Regions from separate parts of the Tindallia californiensis genome, predicted to be linked through region 1. Evidence: riboswitches for the same ligand, from Rfam matches in the RefSeq annotation. Region 1 holds a riboswitch; the other holds the start of a gene.
What was found. A riboswitch is a leader RNA that binds a small molecule or an ion and turns the genes downstream of it on or off. The one in region 1 is predicted to bind cobalamin.

Region 1 (7,410 bases):
GGCAATCCATGGAGTTTTCCCATAAAGTGATCTTCTAAACCGGCTCGTGTTACTTGTTTGCTGTCATAAAGATATTCCGGTCCAATAAACCCAACCACCGTATTCACCAGAAAAGGCTTGAAATGGCGGGCTAATCCATAGCATCTGGATTCCATGGTTACCTGATCGGTATCATGATGCGCTTCACTGGACAGCTCAGATCCCTGCCCTGTTTCAAAGTAAAAATAGTTTGGCCCGGTGGCTGTACTATGTTTTTTCATTAAGGATTCTGCCTGCCGAAGCGTATCCACCGTAAATCCAAAAGCTTCATTTCCCTTTTGAGATCCAGCAATGGATTGAAACATTAAGTCTGCCGGTGCACCTTTTTCAATGGCTCCCATTTGCGTGGTCACATGGGCCAATACACAGGTTTGTGTCGGTATCTCCCATTTTCTTTTAAACTCATCGAACATTTTCAAAATGTTTCCAACACTTTCTACGGTGTCAATCACCGGATTCAGTCCTAGTACAGCATCTCCCACTCCGTAGGAAACACCTTCCATCAAGGACACCATAATGCCATCTAAATTGTCGGTGGTATGATTTGGCTGCAATCGGAAAGAGAGGGTTCCCGGTTCTCCGATGGTGGTATTGCAATGAGCCGTTACAATCATCTTTTGGGCTCCCAACACCAAATCCATATTGCTCATTAATTTGGTTACCGCTGCAATCATTTCGGAAGTAAGGCCACGAGAAACACGTCGTATCATATCATTGGTCGTGTCTTCATCCAGAATCCATTCTCTCAGATCAGCCACCGTCCACTCCTTAATCTCTTCATAAATGGGCATGCTGAGATCATCGTAAATTAAACGGGTCACTTCATCTTCGTCGTAGGGAACGGACGGGTGATGATACAGGGTTTCTAAGGTCAGCTGGCTTAACACTTCTTTCGCCGCCACTCGTTCGGTCATCGTTTCCGCTATAATTCCTGCCAGTGCATCTCCTGATTTTTCTTCATTGGCTTTTGCCATCACTTCTTTCACACTTTTGAACAGGTACTGCTGTCCAAACAAAGATGTTCCTAATCTCATTCAACCTAACCTCCTATTCTTTTCTTAGCCTAGTAACCAAAAAGTAAGGTTTTGATTACAATCGGCACTACTTGCCCCTGTGCAATGGGAACTCCTATGTCAATATAATCTCCATTGTCCGCATTAATTGAATCGATACAGATCAGCCCTTGCCCTTTGGGAATCATGCTTCGCAGGCAAAGCCCCAGCGACTTACCGAAGTCACTTTCCAGGATTACTACTAAGGGGTGATCCGATCCATTAATTTTTTCACTGACCATGGCGATATCCTTGGCTAAGGCTTGGATTTCATTAAAGCCGTAACCTCGTTGACCTCTGATTCCTAATGCAACCAAAGAGGTATCGCCTTGTTTTTGAATCCACTCCATTTTTTCACTCATTTTTTGCTGTCGATCAGCCGACGGTAATGCTTCTTCTTCCTCATCCAGTTTGATAAGCGGTATATTCTTTAAGGGCAATAATTCTCCGTCATAATGAACCGTACTGCCACTAACATCTGTACTATGATTGCCGGCACCCACCACCGTTGCTCCTATGGTTTCCGAGCCGTAAAGGATCTGATGGTTTGTTTCGGATGCTGACTGAGCAATGGCATTTCCCAAAAGGATGCCTATATCTCCGTATCTCAACCAGTCGTCTTCCTCAGGGTTTGCAGAGGCTACGCAATCAGCAACGCCGCCAGATAAAAAAGCTTTGTCAATGGAATGGTTTTTTCTTAAACCATGATCTGTAATAAGTAGTTCTTGTATAGGAGAACGGGTGTCAGCATTCATAATTTCTACGATGGTTTCGGCCATTCCCTGACAAAATTGCTTTAAGGCTGTCATCGAAGGTCTTTTTCCTAAAGCTATTTCTAAGCCTAAATGTTTGATCAGAGCCTCCGCCTTTTGAGAAGTATAGGTAATGTGTTGATCTTCTGAAAATTGAATAAGCCTTCCACCAATGTCATAACAAGCCGTATCGATTAATTTTCCATTTTGAAATACAGCTACATTGGTTGTCCCTCCTCCAATATCAAGATTCATTACCGTTGCATTGTGTTCTTTTGAGTAATCACAGGCTCCAGAACCCTTTCCGGCCAACACGCCTTCCAAATCTGGCCCGGCTGTGGCTACTACAAAATCTCCGGCAAAGCCACTGAGCATGGTAAGTACCTGCTCCGCATTTTCTTTTCTTGCTGTCTCTCCGGTGATGATAATGGCTCCTGTATCTACTTCCTCCGGTTTCATTTTTCCTTGTTGATATTCCTTAGCAACGATGTCTTTCAATGCAGCTGCATCAATCACCTCAGCACTGATTAGTGGAGTAAAATATATTTCACTACGATAGATCACTTCCTTATGGGTAATTTGAACGGTAGGAACGGTCCAGGCAGCCGCTGTATTTTCTACGGTTATCCTGGAAAAAACCAATTGAGTCGTGCTGGTACCGACATCGATCCCAACACTTTTTAGCTGTTGTGCCACCGCAAAATCTCCTTTGCAAAAAAATAACGTTAAAAAACTCTCTTGCTGTTCAAGAGTTTTTTAACGTCTTTGTTAAAATACATTCAGTATACATCATTGTATGCTGTTGTTATTCACTTGTCATCTTAAAGTCAAACATTGCCTTTGTTCCCCCTTCTGTGGAAACAAGGGTAAATCGGCCTTTTAGCTTTTCTTCCACCATGCTTTTAACAATACTTAGACCTAAGCTGCCGGAAGTACTGGTTTCGGCATCAAATCCAAAGCCATCATCTCTTACCACCACGCTGGAATACATAATACCCTTTTCAATATTGATCTCTATAAGGCCTTTTTCACGTTCCCGAAAAGCATATTTCATGCTATTCTGAACCAGTTCATTGACAATCAGCGCTACCGTTGTTGCTAAGTCAGAACTTACTTGAAACCGACTGCCTGTAATCTTCAAGGATATCTCACAGTCCTCTTCCAGAGATCCAAAGGTATTAGATACGGCCCGTTCGATGATGGTACGAAGATCTACTTCGTCTACCCCGCTCTGAGCCAGAATTTCATGGGTAGCTGAAATGCTTATCACCCTGCTGATGCTGTCTTCCAAGGCTTGTTTTGCCTTTTGCGAGTCTGTTCGTCTGGACTGAAGCCTTAACAGACTGGCGATGGTCTGTAGATTATTTTTCACACGATGATGAATTTCTTTCATTGCCACAGACTTGGTAATCAATTTTCTTTCAATGTTTTTCTCTTCTGTGATGTCTTTCACAATCATTAATAAGCCACTGAAGTGATCCTTCTCATCTGATAAGGGAGCATATTTCACTTCCATCATCATATCTCCCCGCTTAATTTCCGAGGTTTTCAGATGGATTGTCTCCGCCAACTCCTTAAACCGACTTCCATCCAGAGCCAGATTATCAAAAGGAATACCTACCAGTTCTTCCTGATACCCTAAATAGCGGTACATCCGTGTTGCCACCGGGTTCATTTTCTGTGAAATGCCTTTGCCATTAAAGACAACAATTCCATCGTTCAGATAAGGCTGTAGTAAAATATCTTCCTGTAAGGTGTCCACCAAGGTCTCCGTTAGCTGTTCCGTGGTTTCCGTCAACATTTTCATCTGAGCATTTTCTTTTTCAGCCTGAGAAATGTCATTTTCCATAATTAAGCAGCCAATGGTCTCCTTTGCTTCATTAAAGATAGGTACCACATGTTGTCTTACCCGTTGTTCTTCTTGTGTGATCGCTCTTAAATCTCTGGTGGGCATGCCTATTTCCAATGTTCGGATCGCTGCCGGTTCATGATGTCGGTATGCCAGTTCACCTACTACCGACCTCTGGTAGTTGGATTTTCCCTGACTTGGTTTCGCTTCCGCCACCACCACTGCCACCCCGGCTTCCCTGGTCATTACATCGATAAAGATGTCTCCACCAGACAAGTCGGCCATCAGTTGCAATTGTTCCGCTACTTTTTCCAGTTGTATGATATCGTTTTCATTTAAACAGGTATGGGTTTCACATAATTGTCTTAGTTTCATATTCATCCTTCTATGCTCATTAAAATAGTACTTGCTATTTCTTGCATGCTGCAACGTTTGTCCATGCTCATTTTTCGAATATAATTATAGGCGGCTTCTTCTGACATCTCATTTTGTGACATTAAGGCACTTTTTGCCCGATCCACCAATACTCTTGCTTCCAAACGTCTGGCCGTCTTTTCATGAGCTTTCTTAATGTCTTCAATTTCTCTTCCTCTATGCATCGCAATTTCTGCCGCCGGCAAGAGCGATTCTTTTGTCACTGGCTTTACAACATAGGACAAGACTCCCGCCTGCTTTGCCTTTTCTATGAAGGATTCGCTGCTGTAAGCAGTCAATAACAATACAGCTCCTGCTAAATTTTCCTGCGTTATTTTTTTTGCCGCAGTAATCCCATCCAGAAGAGGCATTTTCACATCCAGAATTGCCAGATCCGGTCTTTGCTTTTTACATATTTCCACAGCATCAAATCCATCCGAAGCTTTGCCTACCACATCGTAGCCTGCTTCTTGCAGCATTTCTGCTACATCCATTCTTGTAATCGGTTCATCGTCAGCAATGACTATCCTCTTACTCATATTAACCTCCGATTTGTTGGGTGATTGTTTTTAAAGGATCTCGGCAACCTGCCCTATCCCTGCACCGGAATAGGCACTTACCTGATAAACAGTGGTTACTCCTGCTTTTCTCAGCCAACCTTCAGAGCGAACTACATCTGCTTCCGAATGATCCGTCTTGGTGATAATTCCCACTACTGATTGATTAAACATGCTGGCAAACTGTGGCGGAAAGTAGTTGTCTCTGGAGGTACTATCATGCACAAAAGCGACTATTTTCGCATCAAAAGATAAGGTAACAATGGCATGATAATATCGTGGATTTTCCAGGTATTCACCTGGAGTGTCGATAATTTTCGGGTGATATTCTACGGCTTGGGTTTTTCGATACACCATTTCGTCATTGGAAAGTCGTTGAATTAAAGTGGTTTTACCTGATCCCTGAGTTCCAACCAGTATCATTGATTTTTTCATGAGCGAGTCATGACGGTGGTTGTGAAGTGAAGTACTTGCCCCAACATGTGAAGTACCTCCTGAATCGCTTCTTCCACGCTTCCTACATCGCCCACTAACACTAGAGATCCGCTAAATCGATCTAAAAACCCTATGCGTACATCAGACGCTTTGGTAGCTACATCACCAGCAATGATCGCCCCCTCGCTCGGTGTAATGGTCAGAATTCCCACGGCACCTGTCTCACTTTCCACTAAACCCAGTTTCTGACATACATCTTCTCTTGGATTTGCAATTAAATGAGCTAATGTCACTTGTTTGCCAGGCACATATTCCTGTACCATTCTTTGCTTTTCATCCTGCATAACGACGCCCCCTACACTAAAAAAGCTCGCAGTCCTCCCTTTGTAACGAAAAAAGGAAACTACAAGCTTCATCGCTTATTATGTTCGTACGCCGTTGTACTGTTTTTGATTATAGCACGACAAAAAGCATTATTCAACCAATTTTTTTGATTTCTCGAAAAAATTGATCAGATAACGCACCCATCCGCTGTTTAGTCACATTGATACATAACTTCTTTCCTTACTCTTGAGCCTAATATATTGAACATAAAAAATCTCTCCAGTCCCACTGAAGAGATTTAAGTAATTAATTTCACCATCACAAACAAGACAAAACGGCTTGTTTGTTTCACATATCACTTATCCCCTTCCTATCTCCCGTAGGAACTTCGGAGTCTTACATGGCAGGTCTCCTGGCTCTGCTTCTCCGTCTTCTGTATCCTTCCCATTGCCTGTGACAACAGTGGTAATTACAGAGACTCAGCATTACAGTGGCGGGACCGCGGAGGAATTACACCTCTCTTCCCTTTTCAACCATTTGAAAAAATGGTCACCATACAAGTATTATTTAGTTGTTCCCATCTTATCATGAAGCGGACCCACCGTCAAGCCAGCCTTTTGCCAGTTTCTTTGTTTTCGAAAGATGTGCCCGAGGCGACAGATCCCAGGACGGTCTTAGGCTGATTAATCGATTCCATATTTCCTAAGTTTTTCATAGAAATTAGATCGTGATACCCTCAATAGATTGGCTGCTTTTGTTCGATTATTATTAGTGCTCTTCAAAGCATTGAGAATGGTTTCCTTTTCTACTTTTTCCAACAAATTTTCCAGAGGCTGCACTTCATTGGCCAAAGGATTAATATTTTCATTTTTCCATAAGTGCAGCGGCACATGTTTCTCTCTGATCTGACTCCCCTCCACCATATTGAGCAGCCTTTCCAATAAATTTTCCAGTTCCCGAACGTTGCCAGGCCATTTATATTCGCATAAAACTTTCATCGCTTCTTTGCTAACGGTTTTAAGCGGTAATTGGTACTTTTTCGTCAGCTTATCCATCAGATACTCTACTAACAAAGGAATATCCTCCGGTCTTTCTCTTAAAGAAGGCACCGTAAAAGTCAGGACATTGATGCGATGGTATAGATCCTCCCGAAAATTTCCTTTCTTGATTTCTTCCTGCAAATCTTTGTTCGTTGCCGTAATAATTTTGACATCCAAAGGAATGGTCTGCTGCCCACCTACCCGTTGTACTTCTTTATCCTGAATAACCTGCAATAGTTTGGCTTGCATGGCAGGACTCATATCAGCAATTTCGTCGAGAAAAATAGTTCCTCGGTCTGCCTGCTGAAATTTACCCGTGCTGCCACCTTTTCTGGCTCCTGTAAAGGCACCTTCCTCATAACCGAAGAGTTCCGCTTCAATCAACTCTTTTGGAATCGCACTGCAGTTAATATGAACAAAGGCTTCATTGCGTCGTTCCCCACAAAGGTGAATGTTATTGGCAATATAGGTTTTTCCCGTTCCACTTTCTCCTAACAGCAAGACATTGGAATTTGTTTTTGACGCATTGACAATAAAATTTTTAATGGCTCTGATCGCATCCGAATGCCCTATGATCCGATCGTCAATCTCCTTAACGCTTTCCATAAAGTTTTCCACTCTTTTTTTATAGTAATACACTTCGTTTTCCTTTTGGCCTAACAAATAAGGCAAACACATCTGCAGTTCTGCGATTCCCCGATAGACAGCAATCGCTTTTTCACGACAGGTTTCATAACCACAAGCTTCACAATTCAACTCATCTTCTTTGCTATACTTCTGGCTTTTTGCCAGTATGTCTCGTATTTCTTCTTCACTTGGGATTGTTCGTTGTTGCTGAAGGGTTTTGTAATACACCCTTCTGGAAATTTGAACTTTATTCTTTTTTACCGGTCTCTCCGGATCGCCGGCTCTTTTGGCGATGCTTTCATTCGCAAATTCGATGACTTT
Region 2 (7,410 bases), on a different contig from region 1:
CCGTCGGTAAATTGGTGGAACAAACAAAATCCAGTAATGCGGCTGCTCAGGAGATTCAAGATATTATTCATCGCACCAACGAAAGTGCCAAAGAAATACAGGCGAAAAGTACCAGCATTAAAAGCATTGCAGAACAGACCAATCTACTGGCTCTGAACGCAAGTATTGAAGCTGCCCGAGCTGGTGAAGCCGGAAAAGGATTTGCCGTCGTTGCTGAAGAAATTCGAAAACTGGCGGAAGACTCCAATTCCTTTACTGAAGAAATTAATCATATTATTGCCACTCTTAACCAAATCACTAGCCATGCCGTCGAAAAAATGGATGAAATCAACCGGTTTAATCAGCTTCAAAATGAGGGTGTCCAGTCTACCAATGCTAATTTTGATGGTATTGCCGACGCATTAAAAGAGATGCTAGCGATTATGAACGATCTAAATAAGTCTAGTGATGACATCGAAAATAAACGGAATGAAATTGTGCTTGTTATGGAAAACTTGTCCGCAATTGCTGAAGAAAACGCTGCCAGTACAGAAGAAGCTACGGCTTCTGTTACCGGCCAATCCGAAACCATTACCGGAATTTCCGATGGTAGTCGAGACTTGGTAAACTTAGCGGAAGAAATGCAAAAGAGCATTCATCATTTCAAGGTATACTAATCTTTGCTGAAAAAAGCCACCAGCTTCTTATGAAGAAGCTGGTGGCTTTATAAAAAGGGGGGTTATGCTGATTGCTGTTTTTTCGACCGCTTCTTAAAGAAGGCAGCGCCCGCTCCAAACAGTAGTAACACTCCAACAATGGTTGGTACTCTCGGCAGAGGTTTGCTTGCTTCTTCCCCTACCACATACTCCGCTCGATGACCAAAGTTGTCCTGAGCGATCAGTTTAACGGCTTTTTCTGAATCATAATCAAAATATCCTTCATCGTCTACATCACCACGATCTATTTCCTGATCTGCCTCATCGAAAACAGCAACCTCCGCATGGCGGTTTGGCGAACCATCATCAAAGATAACTCTTACTCTTCCTTCTTCCACCGTCTCCACCAGCATGGCATGAGCAAACGCACCAATACTTGTTAATGCCATGGCCAGTAATAGGATGATTGCGATGGAACCTAGATTTTTGCTATTCATTGTCTATCACCTCTTTCTCTATTCTGTCACCAGCATTGCCGGTTTTGCTTTTTGAATTAGTTGAAGGGCAGATGCCGTCACCAGTGCCTCTATCAGAACCAGAGGGATATGTCCTACAATCAAAATATTAATAACGGACATAAAACCTTCTCCAAAACGTGGATCGGTTAAAAACAGTAACACAATCAGTAATCCTACCGTAATCGTTACGGATAACGCTCCTACCAAAGCACCTCTTAGAAAAACCGATTTATCGGTCATTCTGCAAAAGATCTTATGCGAAATAAGAGCGGGAATGGAAAGCATCATTGTATTCGCACCCAGAGTCGTCAATCCTCCATGCTGAAAAAGCACAGCCTGAAGCAATAACCCTACAAAAATAGCAAGTGGTGCTCTTCTTCCCAGCATCACGCCCAATAATCCAGAAAACAAAGGATGAATGGTGGAAGGGCCTACCGGTATGCTGATAAGGGATACGGCGAAAAAAGCGCCTGCCATCAGACTTGTTTTTGGTATTTCTTCCTCTGTCATTCCCTTTACGGAATAGGCGATGGTAGCTGCTGTAATGGCTGTCGTTCCCACCGCTACAGGCGTACTTAAGACACCATCAGAAATATGCATTGTATCTACCTCTTTCATCAAAGCTAATGTTACTACTAATGAAATTTCTTTTTACCTGACTCCTGCTTCTACTCTACGATTACTTCAATGGATCCTGTTTCAAACGCTACTTCTCCCTCATGAAGAAATTGGAACACCACTTGAGTCGTTCCTTCCTCCACGCCTTTTACATGAACATGATCGCCATGCATATCAAAAGTGACGATTCCATCTTCAGCACCTTCTGCTAAGGCAGCACCTAATGTATAGTGGTTTCTATCCAAGGCTACTTCTTCACCATTTCCTTCTAGATAAGCACCCAGAGAAACGTGCCCTTCCTTCTCTATCACAGGAAGGCTTCCATGCCAGTGATCATCATGATAATAAGCAATTACTTCATCTTCGCTACGGTTTATAATTTCAAATAAGCTGATCTCCGTAACTTCTTCAGACGCTTCTGTTTCTGTTTCTTCTGCCGCTTCTCCTTCTCCTGCAAGTACCTGTACTTCAATTAAAGATGTTTCAAACTCGACTTCTCCATCATGAAGAAATTGAAATACCACCTGAGTGATCCCTTCCTGCTCGCCTTTTATATGGACATGATCGCCATGCATATCAAAGCTGACGATTCCATCTTCGGCACCTTCTGCTAAGGCAACAGCTATTGCGTTATGGTCACCATCCAGTTCAACGGCTTCTCCATTTTCTTCTAAATGTGCACCTAGGGACATATGACTGCCTGCTTCCACCTCTGGGATAAAACCATGCCAATGGGCATCATGATAATAAGCTACTACTTCATCTTCACTGCGATGAATCACTTCATACAAACTAATGTCTCTTACCTGCTCCTGTCCTTCACCAGCTTCAGCTTCTGGTGCTGCATCTCCTGAGCACCCAGATAGTATGAGCAGTGCTGCGAGTAAAACAATTCCTGCCAATCCTTTTTTCTTACTTAACTTCATGATATAATCCTCCTCTTTTCTCTGTACTGTTTTTATGATTTATTGTCAGCCATTAAATGGCTTGCAATCAAAAATATGATTGATCAGTGTATGTGCTTCTTCCACAGAGCGGGGTTTATGGTGCGTATCCCGAAAAAGCTTTGCCAAGGCAGGGATTGGTAACGAAGCCGCCTGTAAAATACTTTCGTCACGAAGTAAATCGTACTCACCACAGGCCAGCACTTTTCCTTTTTTCATCAATATTATTTCATCTGCCCATTCGTAAGCCATGTCCACATCATGAGTGCTGTATACCAAGGTAGCTCCTTCTCCCACCAACCGGTCCAATAATTCTCGAAAATGAGAGGCTGCTTCCGGATCTAGTCCGGAAAAAGGTTCGTCAAAGGCAAAAATAGGTGGTTCCATCGCCAGCAACCCAGCAATGGCTGCCCGCTTTTTTTGTCCTAAACTCAAGCTGTAGGGAGGTCGCTCTGCCAAACAGGAAATCCCTACTCTTTCCAAAGCTTTTTCTACCCGCTGCTGAACCTCGGCTGGGTTTAGTTTTAAATTTCTTGGCCCAAAAGCAATGTCGTTAAAGATAGTCGTTGAAAAGAGCTGATCGTCCGGATTATCAAAAAGAAGGCCTATCTTCTTTCGTATTTCCTGTAAATGAGCCTTCTCTACCGGCAAACCATGAATTTTCACTTCTCCCTGCTGAGCAGGAATAATACCGTTAAAGTGATATATCAAGGTTGTTTTTCCACTACCATTAATTCCCAGAATGGCGGTTTTTTTACCTGCTTTGATTTGGAGGTTAACCTTTTCAAAGGCTGGTGTTGTATCTGGATAGACATAACTTAATCCAACGGTTTCGATAGCAATCATCCTAGCACCCCCTGTTCCAACATAATAAGCGTTATGATAAACATAACGGGAATTCCTGATCGAATCCAATCTTTCCCTGTGATTTTTCTCGGTTTTCCAATCGGCATTTCTCCTTGAAATCCTCGGGAACTCATCGCTCGGTAAACTGTTTCGGATCGATTAATGGATTTGATAAACAGTCCGCCAAACAGTTCGCCGTAAATCCTTAAGGAATATCGGCTAAGCTGTGCCTGAAAGAGCCTGGATTTCAGTGCTTTTAATGTAGTTTGCATATCCTGAATAAAAAGAAACCCATATCGGTAAGCAAGATAAATGGTTGTTGTAATAATTCTGGGCATTTTTAAGTGTTCCAACGCTTCCAGCATTTCTTCCACTGGTTGATTGATAAAAACAAATAAGGTGAAGGTCATTGCTGTCAGGGCTTTCAGTACAATCAATGCGGCAAACTCTATCCGATCCGGAGTCGGCGGAATCCCTGCTCCAAAAATCAGTGGCAGGCTCATCAATCCAAGAAAAGGAATCAATACGGCCAGCTTCTTCATGAGTTGCCCCAAAGATAAACCACCCCATCCTGCATAAAGGATGGCAAAGATAAAAGCTACCCCTAGAAATTTCACTTCCGCCAAACTGATAACCCCAAAAACATAGATAAGGCCTGAAATCAATTTCGTTCGTGGATTCCAAGTAGATGCTTTCCATCCACCGCTTTCTTTTTCAATACACTGAGACATAGAGTGATGATCGCTCATTGATAAACCCCTTTACCTATCAACAAAACCTATCAACAAAGACGTTTGGCGTCTGCTGTCATTGAGAATTTCAAGTTGATAATAAATCATTCCATTCAAAATAAAAATAATAAGTGCTCACTAACAAAAAAACAATTCCGGTCTTCGCTTTTGAAGACCGGAATTTCTCACACAAAAAACACTTAACGATGACTGAAGACAAAGCAAGTGCATGAGTAGCGACCAGCCCTTTCACTCGAAGGGTAACGCACAAACATTCAGGCAGGTCTCCTGGCTTGCACTCCACACTCTCCCCATCTTCCCGGCTTTTGCCAGTGATCTATCGGGGACAGCTCCTGCTTACAGTGACGGGATCGCACCGGACTTTCACCGGTTTCCCTATTCTCCCTTACGGGCACCTGAACGGTTTTATTAAGTTTCATTGTTTTTTCATTTCTTGATTCAGCTAAATTATCACACTAAACCTTCTGTTTGTCAAGTAATCACTCCTTGAACTATGCCTAAGGACCCAACAAAACCCTCTATGAGCAGCAACAAAAACCCATGGAAAAACTTTTTTAATCCTGTAAAATCATAGGTGATGTTAAACCAATAACAACGTATCTTAACAAAATCCCGGAAATAACCATAAATCCGAAATGAGGTGAATCCGACGAATCCCCTACTAATTGGTCTTAACGCAATTCGAAAAGGAGTGTTTATAATGAAATCAACCAACCTTAAAACCACATTATTATCTACTGCTGCCATCTTAGTACTGACTGTCTTAATGACGTCGACCAGCTTGGGTGCTTCCATCGGTGAAACTGTTAATCTTAATCTAACCAGCCAAGCTCATGGGCAACATGCGGTTCCCAACGAAACGCAGCGCCACCCGGTATCTTCCTTCGATGCGGCCGAACTTATTTATCTGGAAGCTGTCTCTGTTCATCCTATTATTTTAGACGATTATGTTACTTATGAAGATAAGATGGCTTTTTTTGAAGCAGAAGCCGAAAAAGCCGGCTATATTGGTTTTCGCTTTGCCGACCTGCAGGGTAATGCAGTGGCTTTAGATCAGCAAGGAAAAGAATTTGATGTTGCGGATCGGAAGTATTTCCAAAACGCTTTAGCAGGCGAACCAAATGTTTCTGATGTATTAGTAAGCAAAGAAACAGGAGAATCGATTGTAGTTTATGCAACGCCGGTATATCTTAACGAAAACCTGGCAGGCGTGTTGTTTGCTTCCAGAGTAGCAAAGTAATCTAAAAATCTGACGAACCTTCGTAAAAGGGCCGTCAGATTTTTTTTATTCCTTCAATGGAAAACCGTTCTCTATAAACGGTTACATATTCACTAGGCGTCATGCCTGTATATTTCTTAAAGGTTTTTCGAAAATGCCCATAATCTGTATAATTCAAGTAGTCCATCACGTCATAAACACTTCGCTTTGAATCCAGGAGCAGATAACGGGCACCATATATTTTAGTACGCATCATGTATCGGGTCAGACTGACCCCGCTTTCCGTGATAAAAGTTTTACTTAAGTGACTTCGGTTAACAAAAAGCTGATCGGCAATATCCTGAACGGTTTCCAGATCGAATTCTTTATCCAGATAGATCGAAATCGCCCGTCGTACCAGCGGATGTTGAGCATGAGGCAAAAAGATGTCCCGGTAGGCCTGCTGAATAAAAAGCAAGGTGGCAATAAACTGTTCCTGCGGATACTCAGCTTCTTCAATCCACTCAGCGGCACCCTGGGCAAAATCAACCACTTTTTCACGAATAGAATGTAGTGGCAAAAACTGTATGATCCTTTCTATGGCTTTCGCATAGTTCGGAAACTGATCCTCCGCCCCTTCTTTTCGCTGGTTCATCAACGTCCAGTAACGAAAAAACAAAGGCTCTGATTTCGGATAGGGAGCCGCAATTTCCTCTGCAATTTTTTTTGACATCTGAATGAGATCTCTTTCATTTTGAAGGAAATAACCGGATAATCGCACAAACAACTCTTGGATTTCAGTAGCAGGGATCATAGCTTCCATATAATCAAAACAACCTTCTAAAAAAACCCTTCTTACTCGTCGATAATCTTTGCTATTTCCAGAAATAATGGTGATGCTTTCCTGCACCATTGATAATCGACACGGTCGCTCCAAGGAAAAGTAAATTTCTTCTTCTATCAAAAGCAAATCATAGCGACTCGCAAGATGCTTTACCAGGAAATCATCTTGCTCTTGCCTTGTCCAGGGAATCACATCAATCGATACTCCCAGGTTTTTATGATGAGAAGACCACTCATCCAGCCAGTCTGTCCAAATATTCCCTATGATACCGCATCGAATAACCATCGTAGTCCTTTCCTGTCGCATCTGATATAATCATTTCCTGCAAATTCATCATCTGTCACAAAATCCATCATCTGTCACAAGATTCATTGCAAGATTTCCAAATATTTTCTATCTTTCCATTATAAACCTTATACCCTATGATGACAACGAAACTCACCTTTTCTGTCTTTCGAATCAAAGGAAGCGCCGCCATGCAAAAAGAAAGATAACCTCTCTAATTTTTTGAATACTTTTTCATTTCTGTCAAAAATCGTTGTATTCTTTTCAGGATGGGTATGATTACTAATATACGGATTTCAAAATATGGATTCCAAAATATCTTTAGCCTAAATAAAGTTCTTCTTTCATTCCTTTTGAGAGGACATTCCCCCAAAAGCATGCTTCAGTGGCTTTGAAACAGCAACCTAAAGGCGGTGTTCCTATGAAATGGTTTCATAAGCGTATTTCCAGAAAAATGGCAGCCTTGACAATGGTTTTATTGCTTGGTTTTTTACTCCTGGCAGGTACTATTCTAAAACAGCAGGCCGCCGATGAGTTGCGTGAAAGCAATCATCAGCGTCTTATTACAGAAGCCAATCATCTGCAAAAAGATTTGGATGCCTGGTTAAAGGAATATATCACATTGGTGGATGCCATGACGACCAATCAAGATTTTCTCACCATCTTGCAGGAAATTGATGACCCCTATACCAAGCACCTCCACCCTCTTTATCAACAGGTTGTTCAGCAGCTTCAGGCAATCCGGCGCCAGCGTCCTCATATTTCTTTGG

Region 2: linked by a shared signal. The riboswitch ahead of cbiQ (cobalt ECF transporter T component CbiQ) and the one ahead of eutS (ethanolamine utilization microcompartment protein EutS) in region 1 are both predicted to bind cobalamin.

Annotation. Positions count from the first base shown of each region.
Region 1 covers NZ_FNPV01000003.1:391,848-399,257, forward strand. Annotated here, with positions in the region: gene BLV55_RS05835 (ethanolamine ammonia-lyase subunit EutB) at 1-1,073, opposite strand, end outside; gene eutA (ethanolamine ammonia-lyase reactivating factor EutA) at 1,103-2,539, opposite strand; gene BLV55_RS05845 (sensor histidine kinase) at 2,649-4,067, opposite strand; gene BLV55_RS05850 (ANTAR domain-containing response regulator) at 4,070-4,645, opposite strand; gene BLV55_RS05855 (EutP/PduV family microcompartment system protein) at 4,676-5,098, opposite strand; gene eutS (ethanolamine utilization microcompartment protein EutS) at 5,095-5,442, opposite strand; cobalamin riboswitch at 5,808-5,994, opposite strand; gene BLV55_RS05865 (sigma 54-interacting transcriptional regulator) at 6,106-7,410, opposite strand, start outside.
Region 2 covers NZ_FNPV01000006.1:26,663-34,072, forward strand. Annotated here, with positions in the region: gene BLV55_RS09240 (methyl-accepting chemotaxis protein) at 1-656, shown strand, start outside; gene BLV55_RS09245 (hypothetical protein) at 719-1,132, opposite strand; gene BLV55_RS09250 (CbiM family transporter) at 1,151-1,771, opposite strand; gene BLV55_RS09255 (hypothetical protein) at 1,822-2,697, opposite strand; gene BLV55_RS09260 (energy-coupling factor ABC transporter ATP-binding protein) at 2,743-3,561, opposite strand; gene cbiQ (cobalt ECF transporter T component CbiQ) at 3,558-4,310, opposite strand; cobalamin riboswitch at 4,554-4,727, opposite strand; gene BLV55_RS09270 (PDC sensor domain-containing protein) at 5,014-5,553, shown strand; gene BLV55_RS09275 (helix-turn-helix transcriptional regulator) at 5,588-6,640, opposite strand; gene BLV55_RS09280 (bifunctional diguanylate cyclase/phosphodiesterase) at 7,062-7,410, shown strand, end outside.